2 regions of the Clostridium sp. NSJ-145 genome follow, and region 2 is predicted to be linked to the other one. Evidence: riboswitches for the same ligand, from Rfam matches in the RefSeq annotation. Region 2 holds a riboswitch; the other holds the start of a gene.
What was found. A riboswitch is a leader RNA that binds a small molecule or an ion and turns the genes downstream of it on or off. The one in region 2 is predicted to bind thiamine pyrophosphate.
Positions count from the first base shown of each region.

Region 1 (12,305 bases), on a different contig from region 2:
CAAAGATGACATCATATGATCATGTTATTGAAATATTAAGAAAATCAGAAGGTATATGTACGATTGAAGAAGTGTAGAGCGTATATCGAATATAAAGAGTTATATAAAAGTAATAGACAATTTTAGGAAAAGTAATATAATAATATAAGTAAGTTAAATTATAGAAAGGTAAAGGTATTAAGCTGATGAGAATGTAATGTATTTTCGATTTATATGACAACTAAATTTTAAAATAGGCCGAATAGTAAAAAATTATTTTTACTGAGGTTTTATTTGTGTTGTTTAAAGTTGAGAGATACATTACTGTTAAATTGATATACCTTTAATTAAAGTTTATCTGAATGTCAGATATAAATTTAGCTATTTTAATTAACTCATTAATAGAAGATAGTGGTTTTATTTAACTATGCTTTTGTATAGTTTGATTAGTTATATAAAAAAGGTTATTAAGTAAGTGATTATCTCTCCAAAAAAGAAGGAGGGATTTTTTTATGATTTTAATTAAAGTTGATAAGTTAAAAGAAGAAAGATTAATTATAGTAAGAAATAAAATAGCAGAGATTATTTCATTAATATCTATAGAAAGTAATAGTGAAAAAAAGAGTATGTATGAAAAACAATATGAAGAATTATTAAAGGAACTTAAAGTATTATCATAGTTAGCAAAAATAGTTTAGTATTCAAAAGATATATGTTAAATAATTGATAAAATATATTTTATTGGATATATAAATGGTGTATAATCATAGTGGCCATGATAGATAGTATTTTTTGAGAAAGTAACGTAGTTACACATTTATTTAGTAGAGAGTAAGCTCGATAATAAAAAAGGAGTGATGTTTTATGATGAATAAAAGAACTTATTTAGATATTGTATTAAATGGTGAGGCTGGTATTAAATAACCTTACGCATATGTAAAACTTAATACCTCCTCACATAGGATTTTTATTTGTATTTATGTAGGAGGAAAAGAAAATTGAATAAAATAAATTTATATAATATAGGATTAACAGAAAGATTTAAGCAAGAAGCTACTATGTATGAGAACTTATATTTAGCAAGAGTATCAGTTCAGCATAAGGATAAGTATAAAGTAATTACCGAAGAAGGAGAAGTATGGGCTGAAGTTTCAGGAAGGTTTAAATATGAAGCTTTAGGTACAGAAAGTTTTCCAGCTGTTGGCGATTGGGTAATGGTTGATAGATTAAATGATTTAACTGGCAATGCTATAATTCATAAGGTGTTAAGAAGAAAGAGCGCATTTGAAAGAAAGGTTGCAGGTTTTAGAAGAGATGTACAGGTGGTAGCAGCTAATATAGATACTGTTTTTATATGTATGGCTCTTAATAATGATTTTAATATTCGTAGACTAGAAAGATATATTTCAGTAGCTTGGGATAGTATGGCTACTCCTGTAATTGTATTAACTAAGTCAGACCTTTGCGATGATATATTAGAGAAGCAATTAGAAGTTGAATCAGTTGCCATAGGTATAGAAGTTATTGTAACAAGCTCAATGAGTGGAGAAGGTTATGAATTAATAAAGCGATATATAGGAAGAGATAAAACAGTAGCATTTATAGGAGCATCAGGAGTAGGAAAATCAACTCTTATTAATAAATTAATGGGAGAAGAACTTCTTGAAACTGGAGGAATAAGCAATTATGATAAAGGAAGACATACTACTACATTTAGGCAGCTTTTAATTTTACCAGATGGTGGAGTAGTTATAGATACTCCAGGAATGAGGGAACTACAATTGATTACAGCAGATTTAGATAAATCATTTGCTGATATTGATAGTTTAGCAAGAGATTGTAAATTTTCAGACTGTAAGCATGAAAGTGAACCAGGATGTGCAGTAAGAAAAGCTATAGAAAATGGTGAGCTTGATGAAGAAAGATTACAAAGCTATAAAAAAATTAATAAAGAACTTAAATATCAAGAGCTAAATTCAAAATCTTTAGAAAAAGAAAAAATCAATAATATGTTTGGTAGCATATCAAAGATGAAAAAAGCAAGAAGAGAAGTTAAAGCAAAGAACAAACGAAGATAAGTGTATTTTAAAATAGAGTGATTTTATATCACTCTATTTTTTATTTGTTTTTATAAAGATTTGTTAAGAATTTCTTTATATTATATGAAATTAAATTATCAATAAAGGTTTTGTATGATTCTATAATTATTTGAGCATTATAATATTTAATTAATAAATGCTAATAAAATTTTGGGAGAAAATAATGAGGTACATAATAAAATTATTATTAATTATAACAATAGTAATTATGATAAATATTACTTTAGAATCTATGATTGATTTAGATATGAGCAGATGTGTAAATGTAGAGTATAAAGAAAATGAGAAGACAAATGGAGATGAAAAACAGCTATTATTAAATAAGTATTTTGAAAAAGAAGTTGATTTAGATACTATAATCAGAAATAGTTCTTATAGAATAATAGCTCATAGGGGATACTCAAATATAGCTCCAGAAAATACTATACCTGCTTATAAAATGGCAGGTGAATATGGATTCTATGGAGCAGAAGCTGATGTATATGAGACAAAAGATGGTTACTATATATTAATGCATGATGAAACTGTTGATAGAACTACAACAGGTACAGGATTAGTATCAGAGTTGACATTAACTCAGATAAAAGAACTAACAGTTGATTTTGGAGCTAATATATCAGAATATCCAATGTTAAGGGTTCCGACATTAGAGGAATTTTTTATTGTATGTAATGAATATAATATGATACCTGTTATAGAGATAAAAAGTATTAGTAATCCGCGTACATTTATTGATTTAATAAAGAAATATGGATTAGAAGATAAATGTATTATTATATCATTTAATAGAAAGTTATTAGAAAATATAAGAAGCATAAATAAAAAGATTAATATACAAGCTATATTAGATATAACGATAGATAACATTAATTACTGTAAAAAAAATAATTTTGATATTGACACATCATATAAAGCTTTAAGAAGACAATTAGTTAGTTATGCACATTCAAAGGGGGTAAAAGTTAACACGTGGACTATTGATGATATTAAAACAAAATCAAAGGTAATAAAATATGGTGTTGATTTTATTACTACAGATTTGTTCATTAACTAAAGAAAGGTGATAGATAATTAATTAAAATTAAATTTATAGTAATAAGAGTAATTGTTATTTATGTAATTCTTTTGTGATATTTAATTATATATTAGTGAAGTATTTTATAAAATAATAGATAAGGGGGGGAAGTGTTCCTCCTTATCTATATTTATTATTTTAAAGATTTTATCTTTTTATTAAGCTTATTATAAATATTGTTAATTATATATTCTTCAGTACAGAAATCTGAAAGTTTATCTATTGGTAACCATTTAACTCCTTCGGTTTCTTCTTCGTTAACTACCAATTCTTCGTTTTCATCAGCTTCTAGAAGATAAGTAACATTAAGATGAAGGTGACTTGATACATAAGAGCCTCTTTTAATATGTCCATTAACAGTTATTACATCTAAAGAAAAAATATCATTAATAACTGGAACTACATTTTTAATACCGGTTTCCTCTTTAGCTTCCTTTATAGCAACATAAAGTAAATCACTATCACCATCAGCGTGCCCGCCAGTCCAAGCCCATGAATTATATATTTTATGATAAATCATAAGGACTTTATCTCTATTTTTGTTTATAACATAACCAGAGCTAGTTATATGCATTACTACATTTTCTCTAGTTAGTAAGTTGTTAAAATTAGAAATAGCTCCTAAAATAAGTTCTTTATCTTTAGCTTCTTGTTCGTTGTATGGAACATACTTTTTTATATCCTCAATCCAACTCATTATAAAAACCTCCCTATAAATAATTTAAGAGTTATAAATTATTTATTTAAATTATAGTGTAAAAAATAACCTACAGCAATAATGTACTGTAGGTATAAATCAAGTGTTTTGTAAAGCAGTAGTTATTTATCTTTGATAAAGTTAAACTATTCTATTAACATAAGACTATTAAATATCTAAAAGATTTTTCTTATAGTTAGAGTAAAGATTTCTTAAAAGGCTCATCTTTTCATCTAATTCTAGAGAAAGGTCTGATGCAACTTGAAGATTATTTGTAGCAAGTGCAGTTTTAATTCTTGTAAATAAACTTTTTGTTGTATAAGTATCTTTCATTATATAATGTCTTAAATCATTTATTTTCATCCAGTTAGAAACATCTAAGTCAAGAGCTCTATCTAAAGAATGTAGGCACTTACACGCTCTAACTTCATCCATGTATCTGTTTATAGTTCTATTTCCAATTTCAGTCATCCATCTTTCAGTCATAGCTATTCTAAAGCTGTTTATAAGCTTATCGTTCATAACATCATTTCTTTTTAAGATGTTTAACTTTTCTGGATATAAATCTAAAGCAGAAATATTTTCAATAACTGTTCTTGGTGGATTACCAAAGAATTTAACTATTTCTTCGTCAGAGAAATGTTCAAATACATCCTCTTCAGTTCTATAAGCTCTATCTTTTTCTAAGTAGTCAGCTTCATCACCAGCATTTTTTGATAATTCAGCTAATAATTCATCTTGAGTTTTATTATTATTAACTGCATAAAGTATACCATCAAGCATAGCCATATAAGAAACAGCCATAGTTATATAAGTATTTGAGTGTGGATTTGGTGAACGAAGCTCAAATCTTGTTGCAAGTGGGTTTGCTAAATCTCTTATTAATCCAATAAGTATAGTTCTATTTCTTGATGGATTATCAGGACTTAAACCTAATGAAGTAACTATACACACTGGTGCTTCAAAGCCTGGTTTTAATCTCTTAAATGAAGTATTAGTTGAAGATATAAATGGATTCATAACTTCATAATTCTTAAGAACTCCCATTAAAGCCCCATATCCTATAATAGATAAGAAGTGATTTTCATCAGTGTGGAATAGGTTAACTCTTTTGCCACTCTTAAGCTTTAAGCTTACTCCTAAGTGAGTGTGCATACCAGATCCAGCAACACCTTCAAGTGGTTTAGCAGAAAAAGTAACTTCTAATCCATTTCTTCTAAATGTCTCTTGTATTAATATTCTTATGAATAATTCGTTATCTGCAGCTTGTACAGCATCTGAAAATTTCCAGTCTATTTCAAGTTGTTCCATTATATGATTAAAGTTACCAGAAGCATCAAGTTTTGCTTTAACTCCACCAACTTCTTTATGACCCATTTCAGGTTCAAAACCATATTCATCCATTAAAAGTAAGCATTCTTCCATAGCAGTACGAACAGCACCTTTAGTTCTTGTCCAATATTGTTCGTGAAGAGCTTGAGATGTATGTAATTCTTCAATTTCAGCTATGTTGTTTGGAGTCTTAACCCAGAATTCTAATTCAGTAGCAGAAGTTATAACAATATCTTCGATATCATCTTTTGAGATTTTATAACTAGTTAATATTTCAGGAGTAGAATTAAAGATAGTCCATAAATTTTCTTTAAAAGTAGTAATTGCTGATTTTAGGATATTTCTTGAATCAACAGCAACGTCATTGTGTAATAAGAAGCAAGGAATTCTTAAAGTTCCTACAGGTTTATTTGAGATTGGATCAATAAAATCATAGTTATAATCAACAAACCAATTACAGTTTAAATCGGCAACCATATCTACCTTTGCGTTGTTTAAAGTTGCTATACCAGGAAGTACAACTGAAGAACCATCAGTTTGAACAGCTACTCCATTTAAAAAAGTATTAATATCTTCTAAGAAAAGACTTACAGGAATTTTTTCATCAGTATCATTTCCAGAAAGATCTACTCCTACAAGTGATACAAATTTTATTTGTGGATTAAGATTTAAGATATTTTTTAAATCTTCAACAGAGTGTTTAGTTTTAGGTATTGTATAAAGTAAATCTTTAATCATAATATTATTATTCAATAAACATTCGTAAAACTGAAATATTATTGAAAAATCTTCACATCCTTTCGATAATAAGTCGTATAAAATAAATAAAAACAAAATTATTATTCGTAAAATTGTATAATGAAATTTTATTATAAGTAAATAATACTGTCAATGAAAAATGTAATTTTTTGATGAAATAGTAAATTATTAAATATTATGAGTTATTATATTGATAATTATTAAAGTATGAAGTAATAAATGAAGAAAGTATAGGAGTAAATAAAAATCGCGTTTCTAATCTAAAGCTATCCTAATATATGTTTATATAAATAAATGGTATAATATGGATGGTGATAAAGGGATAGAAAGGAGAGAAAGAGATGGAATTTCCGATGCATATTGTAGCTGCAGGGGCTTTGGTTACTAATGAGAGAGGAGAAGTTTTACTTGTAAAGAATCCTTATAGAGGATGGGAGTTTCCAGGAGGACAAATTGAAAATGGAGAAGATTTAATAGAAGGTGTTACTAGAGAGGTTTTTGAGGAATCAGGAATTATTATTAAGGTAGATAATCTTGTAGGGGTATATTCTAATACTAAATCGTATCTAGGGTGGGATAATGAGACAATAGTGCCTACTAAAGTTATTTTTGACTTTTTAGCAACTGCAGAAGGTGGAGCTTTAAAGTGTAGCGAAGAGAGTGTTGAAGTAGGTTGGTTTGAAAAAGATAAGGTTTTAAATATGATAACTGAACCGTGGTTACTTGATAGAGCTGAAGATATGTTAAAGTTTAATGGCGAAATAGTTTATAGGGTATATTCAAGTAGACCATATGAAATATTTAGAGAAACGAAGCTTTAGATAAAAATGATATGAATATTTCAGAAAAATATTTACAAAAGTGAATTGACAGTATATTACAAGGTATGTAATATAGATTATAAAGTAAATAGAAAATTGCTAGGGGTGCCTTTTGGCTGAGAGATAGCTTGCTATTAACCCTTGTACCTGATCTGGATAATACCAGCGGAGGAAAGCATCGTAATGTATTTAAATAACTAATAGTATTTTTATATATAAGCATAGCCATATTCTGTTGGAATATGGCTATTTTTTTATTCAAAGAATCCATTATGGTATCAGGGAAGTTTGATATTTACAATATTAAAACTAGGAGGAACAAAAATGAGAAATTACAAAATACCTACACTAACTATTGCAGGTTCAGATTCATCAGGAGGTGCAGGTGTACAAGCTGATTTAAAGACATTTAGTGCAATAGGGACTTATGGAATGAGCGTTATAACAGCAATAACTGCTCAAAATACACAAGGAGTATTTCTTGTGGAGGATTTAAGTGAAGAAGTTATAAGAAAGCAGATAGAAGTTGTGTTTGAAGATATTGAGCCAGCTGCTGTAAAAATAGGAATGGTATCTAGTCCAGTGATAATCTCTTCTATAGTAGAAACTTTAAAGAGGTATAATCCGAAATATTTAGTAGTTGACCCAGTTATGATATCTAAGAGTGGATATTATTTACTTAAACCAGAGGCTAAAAAGAGCTTAATAGAAGAGCTTATTCCAATGGCATATATAATAACACCAAATACCCTTGAGGCTGAAGAAATATCTGGGATGAATATAGAAACAGTAGATGATATGAGAGAAGTAGGAGAAAAAATATTAGAACTAGGACCTAAGTATGTTCTTATGAAAGGTGGACACTTAGAAGGAGATGCTGTTGATGTACTAATAGGTAAAGACACTTTTGAAATTTTTAAGCAAGAGAGATTAGATAGAAAAAATACTCATGGTACAGGTTGTACTTTATCATCTGCAATAACATCTCACTTAGCCTTAGGATATGACATAAAAGAAGCTGTTAGATTAAGCAAGGAGTATATAACTGAAGCAATAAGACACAGCTTTGATATAGGCAAAGGAGTAGGGCCAGTAAATCATTTTTATAAATTTGAGGATTAGTGAGGAATAGGCAATGTATGAATTAATTAATAAAGTAAAAGAAGTAAATCCGTTAGTATTACACTACACAAATGAAGTAACTATAAATGATTGTGCCAATATAACTTTAGCAATAGGGGCAAGTCCGTTAATGAGTTATTCGGATGAAGAGGTAGAAGAGATAGTAAGTATTGCAAGTGCTGTAGTAATAAATATTGGAACAATGAATTCATCTAGATTAGATTTGTTTATAAAGGCTGGAAAGGCTGCTAATAAATATAATAAGCCAGTAGTTTTAGATCCAGTAGGAGTGTTTGCTACAAAAACACGAACAGATTTTACAAATAATCTTTTAAATGAAATAAAGTTTGATGTAGTTAAAGGGAATATCGCTGAAATTAAATCTATTGGTGGACTTGATGTAAGAGGGCAAGGGGTAGATTCTTTTGATGACGGCGAGGATATCTCAGAGGTTATAAAAAAGGTTGCTAAAAAATTAGATACTATTGTTGTTGCAACAGGCAAGGTTGATTTTATAAGCGATGGATATAGAGTTATAAAAATAAATAATGGTACTACAAAGCTTAAAAGTATTACAGGTACTGGCTGTATGACAGGAAGCTTAATAGGTAGTTACTTAGGTACATTTGATACTTTAATGAAATTAGGACAAGTACTTAAAGATAAGAAAGTTGAAGCTGTAGCTATGGGGGTACTTACTATGGGATTAAGTGGAGAACTTGCGGACGTAAACAACATAGCTATAGGAAGTTTCAAGGAAAAATTAATGAATAATGTATATGAACTAAATGTAGATAAACTAAAGGAATTTGGGAGAGTTGAATAATATGAAGTTTACGGATGAATTATTTGAAGAAGTTAAGGAGCTATGGGATAGGTATTTAGAGCATCCTTTTGTAAAAGGAATTGGAGAAGGAACCTTGGATAAAGAGAAATTTAAAAAGTATCTTATACAAGATTATTTATATTTAAAGGATTATGCAAAAGTTTTTGCTCTTGGATTAGTTAAAGCAAAGACTATGAAAGAAATGAAGTTTTATAGTGATTCAATTAGAGGTACTTTAGAAGATGAAACACAAGTGCACACTAACTACTTAAGATATTTCGGATTAAGTGATGAAGCAGTAGAAAAGTATAGATGTGAACTTACAACAGCAAGCTATACAAGTTATATGTTAGCTATTGCATCTAAAGGAGGTTCAAAGGAGATAGCTATGACTATAATGCCCTGTACTTGGAGCTATTATTATATAGGAAAAAACCTTTATGATAGATATAAAGATACATTAGAAGATAATTTCTATAAGCCGTGGATTGAAGAATATTCATCTGAAGAATTTAAAGGATGTGCTGATGCATGGATAAATTATATTGATTATTTATGTGAAAATATATCTGAAAGTGAGAAGGAAGATTTAAAGGATATATTTATAAAATCAAGCCTTTATGAGATGGAATTTTGGAATATGGCTTATGAAGGATAATTTATTTATGGAGGAATAAATATGACAATTATTATAGGAATAGCAGCAGTTATTACATTTATACTATATTTTTTAGATTTAAAAAAGAATCCTATTAATACTAAGCAGATGGTTATAATTGCAATGGTAAGTGCAATATCATTTATCTTAAGTTTAATACAGTTTATTAAATATCCTCAAGATGGTGGAATATCACTATGCTCAATGATGCCTGTCATGGTTCTTTCATTGCTTTATGGAAGAACTGCAGGGCTTACAGGAGGAATTATATTTGGATTATTATCAATGCTTAATGGTGTATATGTAGTTCATCCAGTTCAATTTTTATTAGATTATATTTTGGCAAGGATGGTACTTGGACTAGCAGGTATCTTTGGAAATGATAATAAAGTTAAAGTTATATTAGGATCAGCATTTGCTGTTACTGTTTCAGTGTTTATAAGCTTTTTATCTGGGGTAGTATTCTTTGGGGAATTTGCACCAGCCGGTATGGGGGTAGTTTTATATTCATTCTTGTACAACTTTACAACAGCAGGAATAGAAGGAATATTATCGATAGTTGTAATTGCACTTATTCCGCTAGAAAGATTTAAGAAGCAGATTGCAAAAGATAGTAAGGCTGCGTAATAGAAGGAGCAATATATAATACCGGGGAGGAGTAAATTAATGAAAGAATTAAAATTATATCTTGTAACAGATTCAGATATCTTAAGAGATAGAGATTTTTACAAATCTATAGAAGCTGCACTTAAAGGCGGAGTTACCATGCTTCAGCTTAGAGAGAAAAATGCTTCTGGAAAAGAGTTTTTAAAGAAAGCTGTAAGGCTTAGAGAATTAACTAGAAAATATGATGTTAAATTTATTATTAATGATAGAGTCGATATAGCAATGCTTTGTGATGCAGATGGAGTACATGTTGGACAAAGTGATATTCCAGCAGATAAAGTAAGGCAGCTTTTAGGTCCTAATAAAATCATTGGAGTTTCAGCAAGAACGGTAGAGGAAGCAAGAACAGCAAAAGAAAATGGGGCTGATTATTTAGGGGTAGGTGCAATGTTTACTACAACAACTAAACTTGATGCAAAGGCTGTTTCTATAGAAAAATTAATGGAGATAAAAGAAAATGTTAATCTACCTATAGTTGCAATAGGTGGCTTAAACTTAAATAATATAGAAATGCTTAAGCAATGTAATATCGATGGCTATGCAGTTGTATCTGCAATTCTTAAAGCAGAAGATATAAACACTGAATGTGAAAAATGGATAGATGCAATTAGTACTTAGAGTTAAATTAGGGATGAAAGATATAAGACATAAGATAGGAGAAGTGTGTATGGAGATAACAAAATCAAGTTTAAGTACAACTAAAAAGATTGTTTTAAGTGGAATATTAGTTTCTTTAGCTACAGTTCTTGGAACTTTTTCCATACCAATTTTGGGAGCTAAAGCATCACCGGTGCAGCACTTTATAAATGTAGTTACTGGAATAACATTAGGACCTGCATATGGAATGGGATGTGCTTTTATTTCATCACTATTAAGAAATATATTAGGTACAGGAAGTGTTCTGGCTTTTCCTGGAAGTATGATAGGTGCATTTTTAGCTGGAACTTTATATAAAAAATATCACAAAAGTGAGTTGGCAGTAATTGGAGAGGTTATTGGTACAGGAGTAATTGGTGCATTAGTAGCATATCCTTTAGCAGCTTTTGTACTTGGTAAGGAAGTAGCTATGTTTGTATATATAGTTCCATTTACTACAAGTTCCTTACTAGGAAGTATAATTGCATATATAGTTTTAAAACTGAAAGTAATAAGAAACTTCTTATAGATTAAATAAAAATCAAAATGTCATAAGTGCAGAGGAATATATAAATTTGCTACTGTAAAAGTATGGTTTATAATAGTAGGTTATAAGTGCCTGAATAGATATAAGATTCAGGCACTGATTTTAACTATTATAAAAGTGAATTTAAAAAATTAATATCATAGATAAATATAAATTACATATTTATACTCACATAGACTAAGAATCTATATGAGGTATATTTTTTTCAATTAATCTCATAAAAACGTCAGGGGTAACAATTCTCACTTTAGGATTTTTGTTTAATTTGGTTATTACATCATTAACATTATCCATAGTATTACTCCAAACATGTACGTAAACAAAAGTATATGAATTAGGGTTTTTAATATCGGTATATCCTAAATTTACTCGTGTATTAATGTTATTAATAAGTTCAGTTTCATCTTCTAAACCTCCCCAAAGTAAATCACGACAAGAGACTACAGGTTTATTATTTGACCAGACTATTTTTCCTTCATAACTATTGTTCTTATAATAATTAAGGTATAAAAGTCCATTTATATTAGAGTTATTTGTATATTTATCCCATAAATCTTTCTTGTAAAAAGCGTCATCATCAAGTATTAGAATATAATGTTGATCGACTATAGCCATATACTCGTTTAATCTTTTTGTATAATCACCAAGTTTTTCAAAAGGAAATTTACTAGGGTACATGTAGCCATTACCAGAAGCAGGAACAACAAAATTATCGGAATACTTTGAATGACTAGCAGATTTATAATATTTATCAAAAACTGTAGGAGCTAAATAATAAATTGAAGGACTAATTGACCATCCTAAATTGAAATTACCTCTATATGGAGAGCCGAACCAATTCTTTACACTATAATTGCTACCAAGTAGCCATTGTTGATTATCACCATCAGACATAATGAATGTAACATAGTGAACACCATCTTCATCAATAAACTCAGTATTTGATTTTTGAGTTTTAGGAGTGGAAGGATAAGAACTTAGAACAGAAAGGTTGTAAGACCAGTCTGCAGCTATAATATCTACTCCATACTTTGATGCAATTGATACATTGGTGTATTCATCAGGGCCCCATCCTAAGATATGACCAC
Region 1 is NZ_JAJNOS010000001.1:464,711-477,015, reverse strand. Features, by position in the region: gene LQE93_RS02425 (MgtC/SapB family protein) at 1-77, shown strand, start outside; gene LQE93_RS02420 (hypothetical protein) at 492-659, shown strand; gene rsgA (ribosome small subunit-dependent GTPase A) at 978-2,057, shown strand; gene LQE93_RS02410 (glycerophosphodiester phosphodiesterase) at 2,242-3,132, shown strand; gene LQE93_RS02405 (NUDIX hydrolase) at 3,287-3,850, opposite strand; gene LQE93_RS02400 (glutamine synthetase) at 4,019-5,920, opposite strand; gene LQE93_RS02395 (NUDIX hydrolase) at 6,283-6,762, shown strand; TPP riboswitch at 6,854-6,953, shown strand; gene thiD (bifunctional hydroxymethylpyrimidine kinase/phosphomethylpyrimidine kinase) at 7,087-7,884, shown strand; gene thiM (hydroxyethylthiazole kinase) at 7,898-8,710, shown strand; gene tenA (thiaminase II) at 8,712-9,368, shown strand; gene thiT (energy-coupled thiamine transporter ThiT) at 9,390-9,995, shown strand; gene thiE (thiamine phosphate synthase) at 10,035-10,652, shown strand; gene thiW (energy coupling factor transporter S component ThiW) at 10,702-11,199, shown strand; gene LQE93_RS02360 (GxGYxYP domain-containing protein) at 11,395-12,305, opposite strand, start outside.
Region 1: another riboswitch for thiamine pyrophosphate. It lies ahead of thiD (bifunctional hydroxymethylpyrimidine kinase/phosphomethylpyrimidine kinase); the one in region 2 lies ahead of thiT (energy-coupled thiamine transporter ThiT).

Region 2 (12,305 bases):
CTTTTATTTCCATCACAATTAACATAATATCATCAAAAACTTAACATTTTAATAACTATAAAAACAGCTATCATTTTATTTATTTTATTTTTTATGTACAGTGGTACATTTTTAGTAGTTAAATATAGTAAGAGTGGTAAATTTGACAAAAAGTATTGAATTATAATATAATTCAAATACACTCTTGCCAAAGGAGGTTTAGGTAGATGATAGAAAAATGTAAGGAATACCTTAAAAGAAATTTTTCTAATAGTCCTAAGGCAAAGATTTTGTTATGTGCTATTGTGACGGTAGTTATAGCATTATCTGTAGCGAGTCTGAGAAAAACTGTAACGTTAGTTGTAGATGGAAATGAAGTAAAAGTTACAACGTTTAAAGGGACTGTTAAAGATCTAGTATTAGATCAAGGAATAGAACTTACTGAAAAGGACAAAGTGCAGCCAGCTTTAGATGACAGATTATCAGAAGGCGAAAAGATAACAATTACGAAAGCTGTAGAGGTTCAGTTAATAACAATGGATAAGGAATTATCAATTTTAACAGCTGAAAAAACTGTAGAAGATATGTTAGATGCTGAATACGAAGCGCTTAAGTCACAAGGAATTGAATTTATAAAGAATATAGATGAGGTTGAGCCTAATCTTGATACAAAAATACAAAAGAATTTACAAATTAAATTAGTTAAGGTTGAAGAGGTAAAAGAAGTCGCAACTGAGACAATTCAATTTGATACAGTTACAGAAGAAGATGGAAGTTTAGACATAAGTGTTGAAGAAATTAGACAAGAAGGAGTTCCTGGGCAAAAAGAAATTACTTATAGAGTACTGAAAAAAGATGGCAAAGAGGTTTCTAGAGAAGTAGTAGGTTCTAAGGTAGTAGCCGAACCAGTAAATGAAATAATTGTTCAAGGGACAAGAAGGACCTTCGCAAGTAGAAGTGGAGAGGTTCTTGATTATAAAGAACTTCTGTATTGTGAGTCTACAGCTTATACAGGTGATGGAATCACCGCTACTGGAACTGTTCCAGTGTACAACCCTAATGGTATAAGTACTATAGCTGTCGATCCAAGAGTAATTCCGCTAGGATCATTAGTATATGTTGATGGCTATGGAAAAGCTGTTGCCGCAGATACAGGAGGAGCTATTCAAGGAAGTATAATTGATATATATGTAAATAGTCACGATCACGCTACCAGTTGGGGTAGAAAATATGGTGTGCCTGTATATATATTAGCTTATCCAGGAGAATGGTAAAGGAAAGAGGTTAGTTTGGACTAGCCTCTTTTTATATGTGTACAAATAAAAATATATATTATAAAAAATGTAAATTCTAATTTTTTATAAGAGTGGATTTGCTATTATAAAGTTTGACATAATAGAGATATAGGGATACAGTAATATAAGATATACTATGAAAGGAAGATAGTACTTTGATTAAAGAAGTTATAGTAGTAGAGGGAAGAGACGATATTACTGCAGTAAAGCAAGCAGTAGATGCAGAAATGATAGCAGTTGGTGGATTTGGAATTAATGCAAAGGTAATAGCAAGAATTAAAGAAGCCCAAAAGAGAAAAGGTGTAATAGTTCTTACTGATCCAGATTTCGCTGGAGAAAAAATAAGAAAAATAATAGCTAAAAGAGTGCCAGGGATAAAGCATGCTTATATTGCTCAAGAAGACGGAATTAAGGGCGATGATATAGGTGTAGAAAATGCAACTCCTGAAGTTATAATAGAAGCATTAAATAGAGCTAAGGTAACATTAGAAGTAAAAGAAAAAGTATTTGATTATGAGGATATGATTTATTTCAAGCTTACTGGAGATAGTAATTCTAAGGCAAGAAGAATTGAACTAGGAAAAGAGCTAGGAATAGGATATGGTAATGCAAATCAAATGTTATCTAGATTAAATAATTACGGAATTACTAAAGAAGAATTTATAAATGCTATAAATAAAATAGATAAAAAATTAGAAGAGGGTAAATAGATGGATATACAAGATGTAAAAACAGCCGAATTGGTTAAAAAATATAATTTTAAATTTACTAAAAGCTTAGGACAAAACTTTTTAGTAGATCAATCTGTTCCAAGAGACATAGTAGATGGAGCTGATGTTGGTCCAGAGGATTTAGTTATAGAAATAGGACCAGGGGTAGGTACATTAACAGCTCAATTATTAAAAATAGCTAAAAGAGTTGTAGCTATAGAATTAGATGATACCCTAATACCAATACTTACAGAAGAATTAGGAGGATATTCTAATTTTAGTCTTATACATAATGATGCATTAAAAGTAAACTTTGATGAGATAATAGGTGACGAGAAAAGCGTAAAACTAGTTGCTAATCTTCCATATTATGTTACAACTCCAATAATAGTAAAGCTATTGAAGGAAAAGCATAAGTTTAAATCATTAACTATAATGATTCAAAAGGAAGTAGCAGAGAGAATGAATGCAGAACCTGGTAATAAGGAGTATGGTGCATTAACTTTATTGGTTCAATACTATTGTAATACTAAGATTGTTAGAAAAGTACCACCTGCTTGTTTTATACCAAGACCAAAGGTAGATTCTATAGTTATAAGATTAGATAAACTTGATGAACCAAAAGTAAAGGTAGATAATGAAAAATTATTCTTTGATATAATAAGAAATTCATTTAATATGAGAAGAAAAACTTTATGGAATGGCGTAAAGAGCATTGGACCAGCAAAAGAAAAATTAGAAGAGGCATTTGAAAAGGCTGGAGTTGATCCTAAGAGAAGAGGAGAAACACTAACTATACAAGAATTTGCAACATTATCTAATTGTATAAATGAAATAATTTAAATAATTAATAATTAAAGTCAGCGAAAGCTGGCTTTTTTCATTAATTAATAATTATAAATTCTTCAGTTTTAATTATTAACATATTTGGCTATGCAATGCATATAATATATGGAATTTATATAAATTGGAGGTTCTATAGAGTGGCAAGTAACAATAAATTGTATAGAAACTTTATAATATTGCAAGAAGACGAGAGAGGATATTCTAATGCAACAGGTAAAACGCTATCAGGATATTCTAAGATTGAAGCAAGAGCAGAAAAATGCAAAGTTTCTTTCTATGCTCAAAACTTGAAAAAAGATACTGATGATTATCATATGGTACTTATCTGCTGTAAGAAAGATTGCAAACAAATAATCGATCTTGGAAAAATAGTAATAAGTGATACTGGTAAGGGAGAAATAACAAAAGAGTATGATGCGTCTAATATAGGTGGATTAGGAGTTAGCTTTGATAAGATATGTGGAGCTGCTGTGGCTAAAATGAAAGATGGACTACCTATATATGTTATGTGTGGATTTTTAAATAGTGAACAACCTTCAGACAATTGGAAGAATTATAAGGTTGTAAAATGCAATGAACATAAACCAATAACTATGGAGAAAAAGCCTAAGAAAGATGACTGTAAGGATGATAAAAAGTCAGATAAAAAATCAGAAAAGAAATCAGATAAGTGTGAACATAAAAAGAGAGATGATGATGATAAACCTGTAGAAATTTCTTCAATTAGTAAAGATGATAATAATGATAAGGTTCAAGAAGAACCTAGGGCAGAAGAAGTAAATACAGAAGAGACTAAAGTAGAAGAAGAAAAAGTAGAAGAGCCGAAGGTAGAGGAAGTTCCATATGTTCCTAGGGAAAACTTAAGAGGTAAGTTTGAAGAGTATGAAGAACAAATAGAAGCTGTTAAGGAATTTGACCCAGATGCTTCTGATATAAGAGGTAGTATAGGAGAATATTTTGAAGCAGTAGCTAACGGATTCGAAAGATGTAAGGGTAAATATAAGGAAGTTAAATATACAAAATGGTATAAGGTTCCTGTAAATGATTTATATGAAATGTGTAATATGTCTAATTATAATAAATATACTTTAGCGTATTATCCTATGCTTAACTACTATCCTTATATTAAAAAACATGGATATTTTATGTTAGGATATAAATGTGATTCTGAAGGAAACTTAAAATATATAGTTTATGGAATTCCAGGAAAGAAAGATAAAGATGAACAACCTTATGATGGAAAGACTGGATTTGTTACATGGGTAAATGATAATGACAGTGATGAAGTAGGATGTTGGTTAATGTTCTATGATTATAAGAATTCAACTGTGGTTGTTCCTATGCAATAATTGGGAAATGTATAGGAAATATGTAACATTAATGTTTGCGATTAATTAATTAAAGTATTATAATTATTTATAATTAGGAGAAGTATTTATACTTCTCCTAATTACTTTAATTAAAAGGTATATAAAGGAGAAAAAAATGACAAGAAAAGCAAAAGTAACTTTGTTATCAATTTTTCTAGTAACTATGACTATCTTAGGAGGATGTAATCCTATAGAAAGTATAGAGAAAAAATTTGGAATTAGGAATGAGTATTTTGAGTTTTTAAATAATAATAATGTAAGTAAAATTAGTATTCAAAGTACTAGAGATCCAGGTTTTAAGTTTATTGTAACAGAGGATAGTGCTATAAAAAATATGTATCAACTCTTAGCAAAATCAAAAGTAAGCGAAAGTAAGTCAACATTAGAGCCTGATTATATATTTGAATTTCAAATAGGTGAAGAAGTAAGAAACTTTTATTATGTAGTTGGTTCTGATGAAGGTAATTTTTACAATGATAATGATATTTTCACAACATCTAAGAGGTTAGATGAAGGAATAATACAGAATCTTTCATTTATAAGAAAACCAAGAGATTTTGATTATATATACTATCAATCAATTTTAGATGTATTAAATGTTATTAAAGATAAAATAAAGCTAAGTGATTATAATATAGGAATAAATATTCAAGGAGATATTGAATGTTTAAAATACGTATTTTCAATTGATTTAAAGAGCTTTTTAGAAAAAGCTAGAAAAATAGCTCCTAATATAGACTTAGTAAAAAACAATGATGAAAATTTTGATTTAGTAATAACAGTTAAAAATAGAGGATATGATAGTACAAATTATAAAACGAAAATAACTGTTAATGATAGAATACAAAAATATACTGATGAATATTTCATAACTGCAGTGAATGAATTTAAGGAATGGAATATTAAAGTAAGTGAAGCAAACAATAAACCTAAAGATTGGTAAGGAGGAGAGAGAAATGGGAAATTGTTCAACATGTTCAAGTAAAGCAAGCTGCAATGCTAGTAAATCAGCAGAAAATAATTGTGGAAAAATATCAATAAAACATGGAAAAATAAAAAATGTAATTGGAGTTATAAGTGGAAAAGGTGGAGTTGGAAAGTCTACAGTATCAGGAATTTTAGCAGTTAATTTAGCTAAAAAAGGATATAAGGTTGGAGTATTAGATGCCGATATAACAGGACCATCAATGCCAAGATTCTTTGGTATAAATGAACAAAGAGCTAGAATGATAGCTGTGGATGAAAATAATGCGATTTTTGAACCAGTTATAACTAAGAGTGGAATAAAAGTAATGTCTATGAATCTTTTAATACCAAAGGAAGATGAGCCAGTTATATGGAGAGGACCAGTAGTAACTGGAGTTCTTACTCAAATGTTTACTGATACAAATTGGGGAGAATTAGATTACTTAATAATTGATATGCCACCAGGAACTTCAGATATAACGCTAACTATAATGCAAAGTTTTCCTATATATGAGCTTGTAGTAGTATCAACGCCACAAGATATGGTTTCTATGATAGTTAAGAAAGTAGTATCTATGGCTGAGAAAATGAATATAAAAATTAAAGGTTTAATTGAGAATATGGCATATATAGTATGTACAGATTGTGATAAGAAATTAAAAGTATTTAGCAATAAGTCATCAGAGGAGCATGCAGAATATTTAGGATTGCCTTTATTAGGAGAATTACCTATAAACTTAGAATTAACTGAGGCTGTCAACGAAGGAAGAGCAGAGGAATATATAAAAGATAATAGCTTATATAGTTTAATTTTTGAAGGATTATATTAAAAAGTAAAAAGCGATACATAAAAATCACCATCTGGGGAAAATTAGTATTGTGATTTTTTATAAGAGGTGATAATTATGAAAGCAAACGTAGATCAAGAAACTTGCATTGGATGTGGAATGTGTCCATCAATCTGTCCAGAAGTATTTGATATGAATGATGACGGAAAAGCACATACAATAGTGGATGAAGTTCCAGCAGGAAAAGAAGATGAAGCACAAGATGCAGCTAATAGCTGTCCAGTAAGTGCAATATCAGTAGATTAAAAAAAGATGCCTAATGGGCATCTTTTTTTATATATTAATATTTGAACTCGGATTAAGTGTTTTTAATATTTGATTTAAAGGTAGTAATCCTAATATTACTAAACAAATTAAAAGTTCTATACCTACAGCTGGACCATTTACTGCTAATGAATATATTGCAGGAGACATACCAGCAGGTGCATATTCACCAAAGAAAACAACTCCAGAAATAAAGTGGCATATAAATCTTAAAAACATTCCTACAGTAGCTCCAATTAGTTTTTTATCCCTAAAGAAGCCAGCTATCCCTACAGCCATAAATGGAAGAGGATAATCAAATAGTACTTGAATAGGACTTAATATATACGGATTAATCATTAGCTTTAATAAGCCAAAAAGGAATCCTGTAAATATCCCAACAGATGGTCCATAAACATATGAGATTATAAATATAGGAATCATGCTACCAAGAGATACGCTTCCACCACCATTAGGGAATGTGTAAAGCTTTATCATATCTAATATGATAGCTAATGCTAAAGCTAGTCCAATTCTAGCCATAAGTTGAGCATTAAATTTTATAGATTTAAATTTGATAAATGCAATTAGTAAAATACCGCATGCAAGTAATGTTAGTAGTGTTAATGGACTACTAAATAGTGTTTTAAAATTTTCTGATAAGGTTGCTAGAAAATTTGTCATAAAAAAATACCTCCTTGTTTTGCGCAAGAGGTACCAGTTAAACGAAAATAATAAAAATCCGTATATAGCTTCCCTACGCTGGTATTACCCAGATCAGGTAAAGAAGGGTTAATGATAAAATCATCTCTCAGCCAATTGGCACCCCTAGCACCTTATATAAGATATATTATATAAATTGCTAAAAAAAGTCAATAGATTTATCATGTATGTTAGAAGGTTTATAATTAATACTATAAGTGCCGTTGTACAATCTATCTAAACTTATATTACTACCTATTGGAGATGTATGGCTGAATGATGATAATGGTAGAGTAACAACTGAGTCATCTTCTAATAAGACAAATACTTCCGTTGGCGTATAATCTAAAATAGTTCCTTTCATATTTATTCCTCCTTAGATAACTTTGTGTTAGTTTATGTAATTTTAAAAAAAAATACACCTAAGGTTTTCCCTTAAGTGTAAAATTTATAAATACAAATCACCATAAACTAATCTAAATACTTTTAAAGATTCTTCAATCTTTGGCTTTAATAAAGATTTTCTGTAAGAAAACTCCTTTTCACCCAGAGGAGTTAAAGAATACAATTTTTGAGTTTTCTTTTTTAAATCATTCCATTCACCAACAACTAGGCCTTCTTTTTCTAGCTTTTTTAATAATGGATATATACCACCAGTACTAGGAGACCAAAGTCCTTTTGTTCTTTCAGATATTTTTGTTGATATATCGTTGCCGTTAGTAGGTCCCATACTTAATATATATAAAACATATATAGGTAAAAGTCCTTTAGCGAATACTTGCCCAACAGCTTCTTTTTCTTTCTGAACCTTTTTTAGTTCAGAAAGTTTTTGTTTATACTCTTCATGGAGCCTCTTTTCTTCTGCCTTTAGATCTTCTATGTTGCTAAAATCATAATTAGCCATAATTATTAATCAACAACCTTTACACAGAAGCCCATTAATCCTGGACCGCCATGTACACCAAGAGCAGGACTGATTTCAGAAAGTTTTAAGCTATTAATGTTGTCTAATCCTTTTAATGACTCCATGTATTTGATGGCTTCAGCTTCACAACCACCTTGAAGTACAGTTACATCACATTTGTTTTTTGCAAGGTGTGTTTTTAATATATCAGTAAGTTTTGATAAAGCTTGTTTTCTGCCTCTAGCTTTAACAATATTGTAGTATACACCATTTTCATCTGTTGTAATTATAGGTTTTAAATTTAACATTTCTCCAAGAGTTCCGGCAACTCTTCCGATTCTTCCACCTTTTTTTAAATATTCTAAGGTATCTATAGTAAAGTAACCAGTTATTTTTTCACGAATTTTAGGTAGAGCTTCGATTATTTCTTCGAAAGTTTTTCCAGACTTTATAAGCTTTGATACTTCTATAACTATTTCACCTTCAGGATAAGCTAAGATTTTAGTATCGTAAACATAAGAAGTAAGGTTAGGATGATCTTCTAAGCTTAATCTTAATGAATTAGCTGTTCCAGAAAGACCACCAGATATACATATTGCTATTACATGAGTATATCCTTCTTCTTCTAATTTAGTTAGTATTTTTTCAGTTGTTTCTGGGCTTGGTAAAGATGTTTTTGGTACCTCTTTATCTAAGTTCGCATAAACATCACTAGCTTTTATATCTATTTTATCTTGATATTCACCAGTAGAATAAGAAATTCTAAGTGGTAATAAGTTTACATTATATTCTCTAAGTTCTTCTAAGCTTAGGTCACTACCGCTATCGGTTATTAAAGCAATTTTTTGCATAATTAATCCTCCGAAATTATTTTATTAATTTTATTATATCATAAAAGATATCATTATCAATATTGATAATGTATATGTAGTTATCAGTATTGATAATATCTGTTATATATTTTGTACAATTTAAAATAAAATAGACATATTTAATAAGTGTTAAAAAAGGAAGATAAAATAAAAAAACATTCAAAAATAAGGCTAGATTACCAGCTATATAGGTAAATCGAAATTGCTTTAAAAATTTAAAAAAATTATAATTATAATACAAGATATTGTGTGTAGGGAGTGAAGAAAATGCTATATGTGGTAAAGAGGGATGGTAGAGAAGTAAGATTTAATTCAGATAAAATTGCTAATGCTATAAAAAAAGCTGCTAAGGAGATTGAATATAACCTTAGAGAAAGCCAAGTATTAGATATCGTACAAAAAGCTATAAATTATATAGAGATGACTGGAAAAGAAAAAGTATCTGTAGAAGAAGTACAAAATTTAGTTGAAAAAGCTTTAAATGATAGCGGATATGAAAAAATTCAAAAGGTATATTCAACTTACAGAATTGAAAGAACACGAGTTAGAGAGATAAAATCAGATTTGATGAAAGCGATTAATAAGATAGGAATCGAAACTGATAGAGATAACGCGAATGTTGGAAATAATTTTAGTTCAAAGTTATTGAGAATAGCTTCTGAATCTAATAAATGGCACAATTTAGCTACTATGCCTAAGCACTTAGCAAAGGCACATGAAAATGGAGAATTATATTTTCATGATTTAGATTCTTATAATCTTACAATAAATTGTCTTCATATACCAACAAAAGAGATTTTGGAAAAAGGCTTTAATACAGGTTATGGAACAATATGTCCTCCAAAAAGAATAGAAACTGCAGCGGAGCTTTCTTGCATATTACTTCAATCAAGTCAAAATGATATGTTTGGAGGTCAATCTCATCCAGATTTCGATAACGATATAAGTGTATTCATAGAACCTACAAGACAAGAAATAAGAAAGGAATTAGAGGAGCTTGGAATTGACGAGGAAAGATTAGATGAATTAGTAGAAAAAAAATTAAATAAGAGAATTCATCAAGCTATGCAAGGAATAGTATTTAATCTAAATACTATGCATTCTCGTGCAGGATCACAGGTTCCATTTAGTTCTATAAATTTAGGTATTCCATATACAAGAGATGCTGCACTTGTATGCGAAGCATTTTTAGAAGAATATGAAAAAGGATTAGGAAAGGGAGAACAACCTATATTCCCTAATATCATTTTTAGAGTAAAAGAAGGTGTAAATAGGGAGCCTAAAGATCCATATCATTATCTATATCAATTAGCATGTAGAGTAGCATCTAAAAGAATGAATCCTACATTTATGAATATAGATGCAGATTTCAATAAAGAATTTTATGATAAGGGATATATGCCAGCAACTATGGGATGTAGGACTTATTTAATGAAAAATGTTAATGGAGAGCCAGGTTGTAAAGGAAGAGGAAATATAGCACCAGTTACAATAAACCTTCCAAGAGTAGCTATAGAATCAGGAAAAAATATTGATAAGTTTTTTGAAATATTACAACAAAGATTATCATTAGCAAAAGAAGCACTCCTAAATAGATATGGAGTTCTTAAAAATCTTAAAGTTAAGGATTTACCTTTTGTAGCAGGTCAAGGATTGCTAAGGGGCTCAGAAGGGTTAAAAGAGGATGATTCTATTGAGCCAATATTAAAGCAAGGAACTTGGGGAATTGGTTTTATAGGCCTTGCTGAAGCACTAGTTGCTTTAACTGGAAAGCATCATGGTGAGAGTAAAGAGTCAAGAGAATTAGGACTAAAGATAGTAGGTTTTATTAGGCAATATACAGATAGATTAGTTGAGGAGACTAATTTAAATTGGAGCTGTTATGCTACTCCAGCAGAAGGCTTATCAGGAAAATTTATAAAAAATGATAAAAAGGTTTATGGAATTATAGAAGGTGTAACGGATAAGGAATATTACACTAATAGTTATCACATACCAGTAAAATACCCAATATCAATAAAGGATAAAATTGATATTGAAGCACCTTATCATAAGCTTTGTAACGCAGGACATATATCTTATATAGAAGTTGATGATAGGCCATCACCGGAGACTATCATGGATATATTAAACTATGCTTATAAAGAAACTAATATAAGCTATGTAGGAATAAATTTTCATATAAGATATTGCAAGGATTGTGGTAATTATTTATTTAGTCATGAAGTAACTTGTCCAAACTGCAAAGGAAGTAATATTCAAGGAGTATCCAGAGTAACAGGATATTTAAGTTTAGATGAAAGGTTTGGCCCAGGAAAATATGAAGAAAGACAAGATAGGTATTGTCATTTTAGCGGAAAGAAAAATTCTTATAAATAGATGATTTCAAAGAAATAAAGTTACTAGCATTAATGTAGGTAACTTTATTTTTTTAATAATTATTATAGTTAGTTTAGTGTTTTTAAAAATATGGATAAAGTCAAAATAATACAATAATATATTTTAAAATTAAGATAGGGAGGTTATGAGTGTCGTAGATAAAGTTAATAATAGATTTAGGTGAAACTGTATCTACGATAGAAGTTGTTGAAGAGTTTTGCAGATATATTAATTAGCTAAGAATAAATAGGTTTAATGATATATGAGGTGGTTATATTGGTAAAGGAAGTAAGATTATCAGGTATTGCTTATGAAAGTTTAGTAAATGGACCGGGAATGAGAAGAGTATTTTTTTCACAAGGTTGTAAACATAATTGTGAAGGTTGTTTTAATCCAGAAACACATGACTTTTCAGGTGGAGAAGTAAGAAATATGGATGAGCTTATAGAAGATGTATTAAAAAATAAAATGATAAAAGGTGTAACTTTTAGTGGAGGAGACCCTTTAGAACAAGCAGATAAATTTGCATATATGGCTAAGGCTTTTAAAGATGCTGGATTAAATATATGGTGTTATACAGGATATACATTTGAGAGTCTATTAGAAAAGATGGAAAATGATAATGAAGTTAGAGAATTGCTTGAAAATATTGATGTATTAGTAGATGGAAAATTTCAATTGGATAAAAAGGAGGATGGACTTAGATTTAGAGGGTCTAGTAATCAAAGAATAATAGATGTAAAAGAGAGCTTACTTAGAGACAAAATATCTATTTTAGAATATTAGAATTTGCTTAATAACTAAGTTTTTAGATGGATTATTATAAAAGAACACAAAAAAAGCGCTTGCGCGCTTTTTCATTAATAATGGGGGGATGGGACCTGCATTAAATGCAAGTTGTTATTACATTATAAGTATGGACTTAAATTAGAATTTATATACAACATATTTGTAAAAAAATAAAAAAAGTTAAAAAAATAGAACCCTTTTAGGGCTCTATTTTTTTAGAAGTCTGATTGACCAGTTGTTCTTGGGAATGGAATTACGTCTCTTATGTTAGACATACCAGTGATGTACATTATTAATCTTTCAAATCCAAGACCAAATCCAGCATGCTTAGTTTCTCCGTATTTTCTAAGCTCTAAATACCACCAGTAATCTTCCTCTTTAAGATTTAATTCAGCCATTCTA
Region 2 is NZ_JAJNOS010000013.1:58,714-71,018, reverse strand. Features, by position in the region: gene LQE93_RS12425 (3D domain-containing protein) at 207-1,253, shown strand; gene rnmV (ribonuclease M5) at 1,430-1,984, shown strand; gene rsmA (16S rRNA (adenine(1518)-N(6)/adenine(1519)-N(6))-dimethyltransferase RsmA) at 1,985-2,827, shown strand; gene LQE93_RS12410 (DUF7922 domain-containing protein) at 2,968-4,179, shown strand; gene LQE93_RS12405 (hypothetical protein) at 4,316-5,143, shown strand; gene LQE93_RS12400 (Mrp/NBP35 family ATP-binding protein) at 5,157-5,996, shown strand; gene LQE93_RS12395 (ferredoxin) at 6,072-6,260, shown strand; gene thiT (energy-coupled thiamine transporter ThiT) at 6,288-6,941, opposite strand; TPP riboswitch at 6,995-7,097, opposite strand; gene LQE93_RS12385 (hypothetical protein) at 7,120-7,323, opposite strand; gene LQE93_RS12380 (PadR family transcriptional regulator) at 7,408-7,863, opposite strand; gene LQE93_RS12375 (DegV family protein) at 7,869-8,714, opposite strand; gene nrdD (anaerobic ribonucleoside-triphosphate reductase) at 9,003-11,114, shown strand; gene nrdG (anaerobic ribonucleoside-triphosphate reductase activating protein) at 11,391-11,900, shown strand; gene asnS (asparagine--tRNA ligase) at 12,119-12,305, opposite strand, start outside.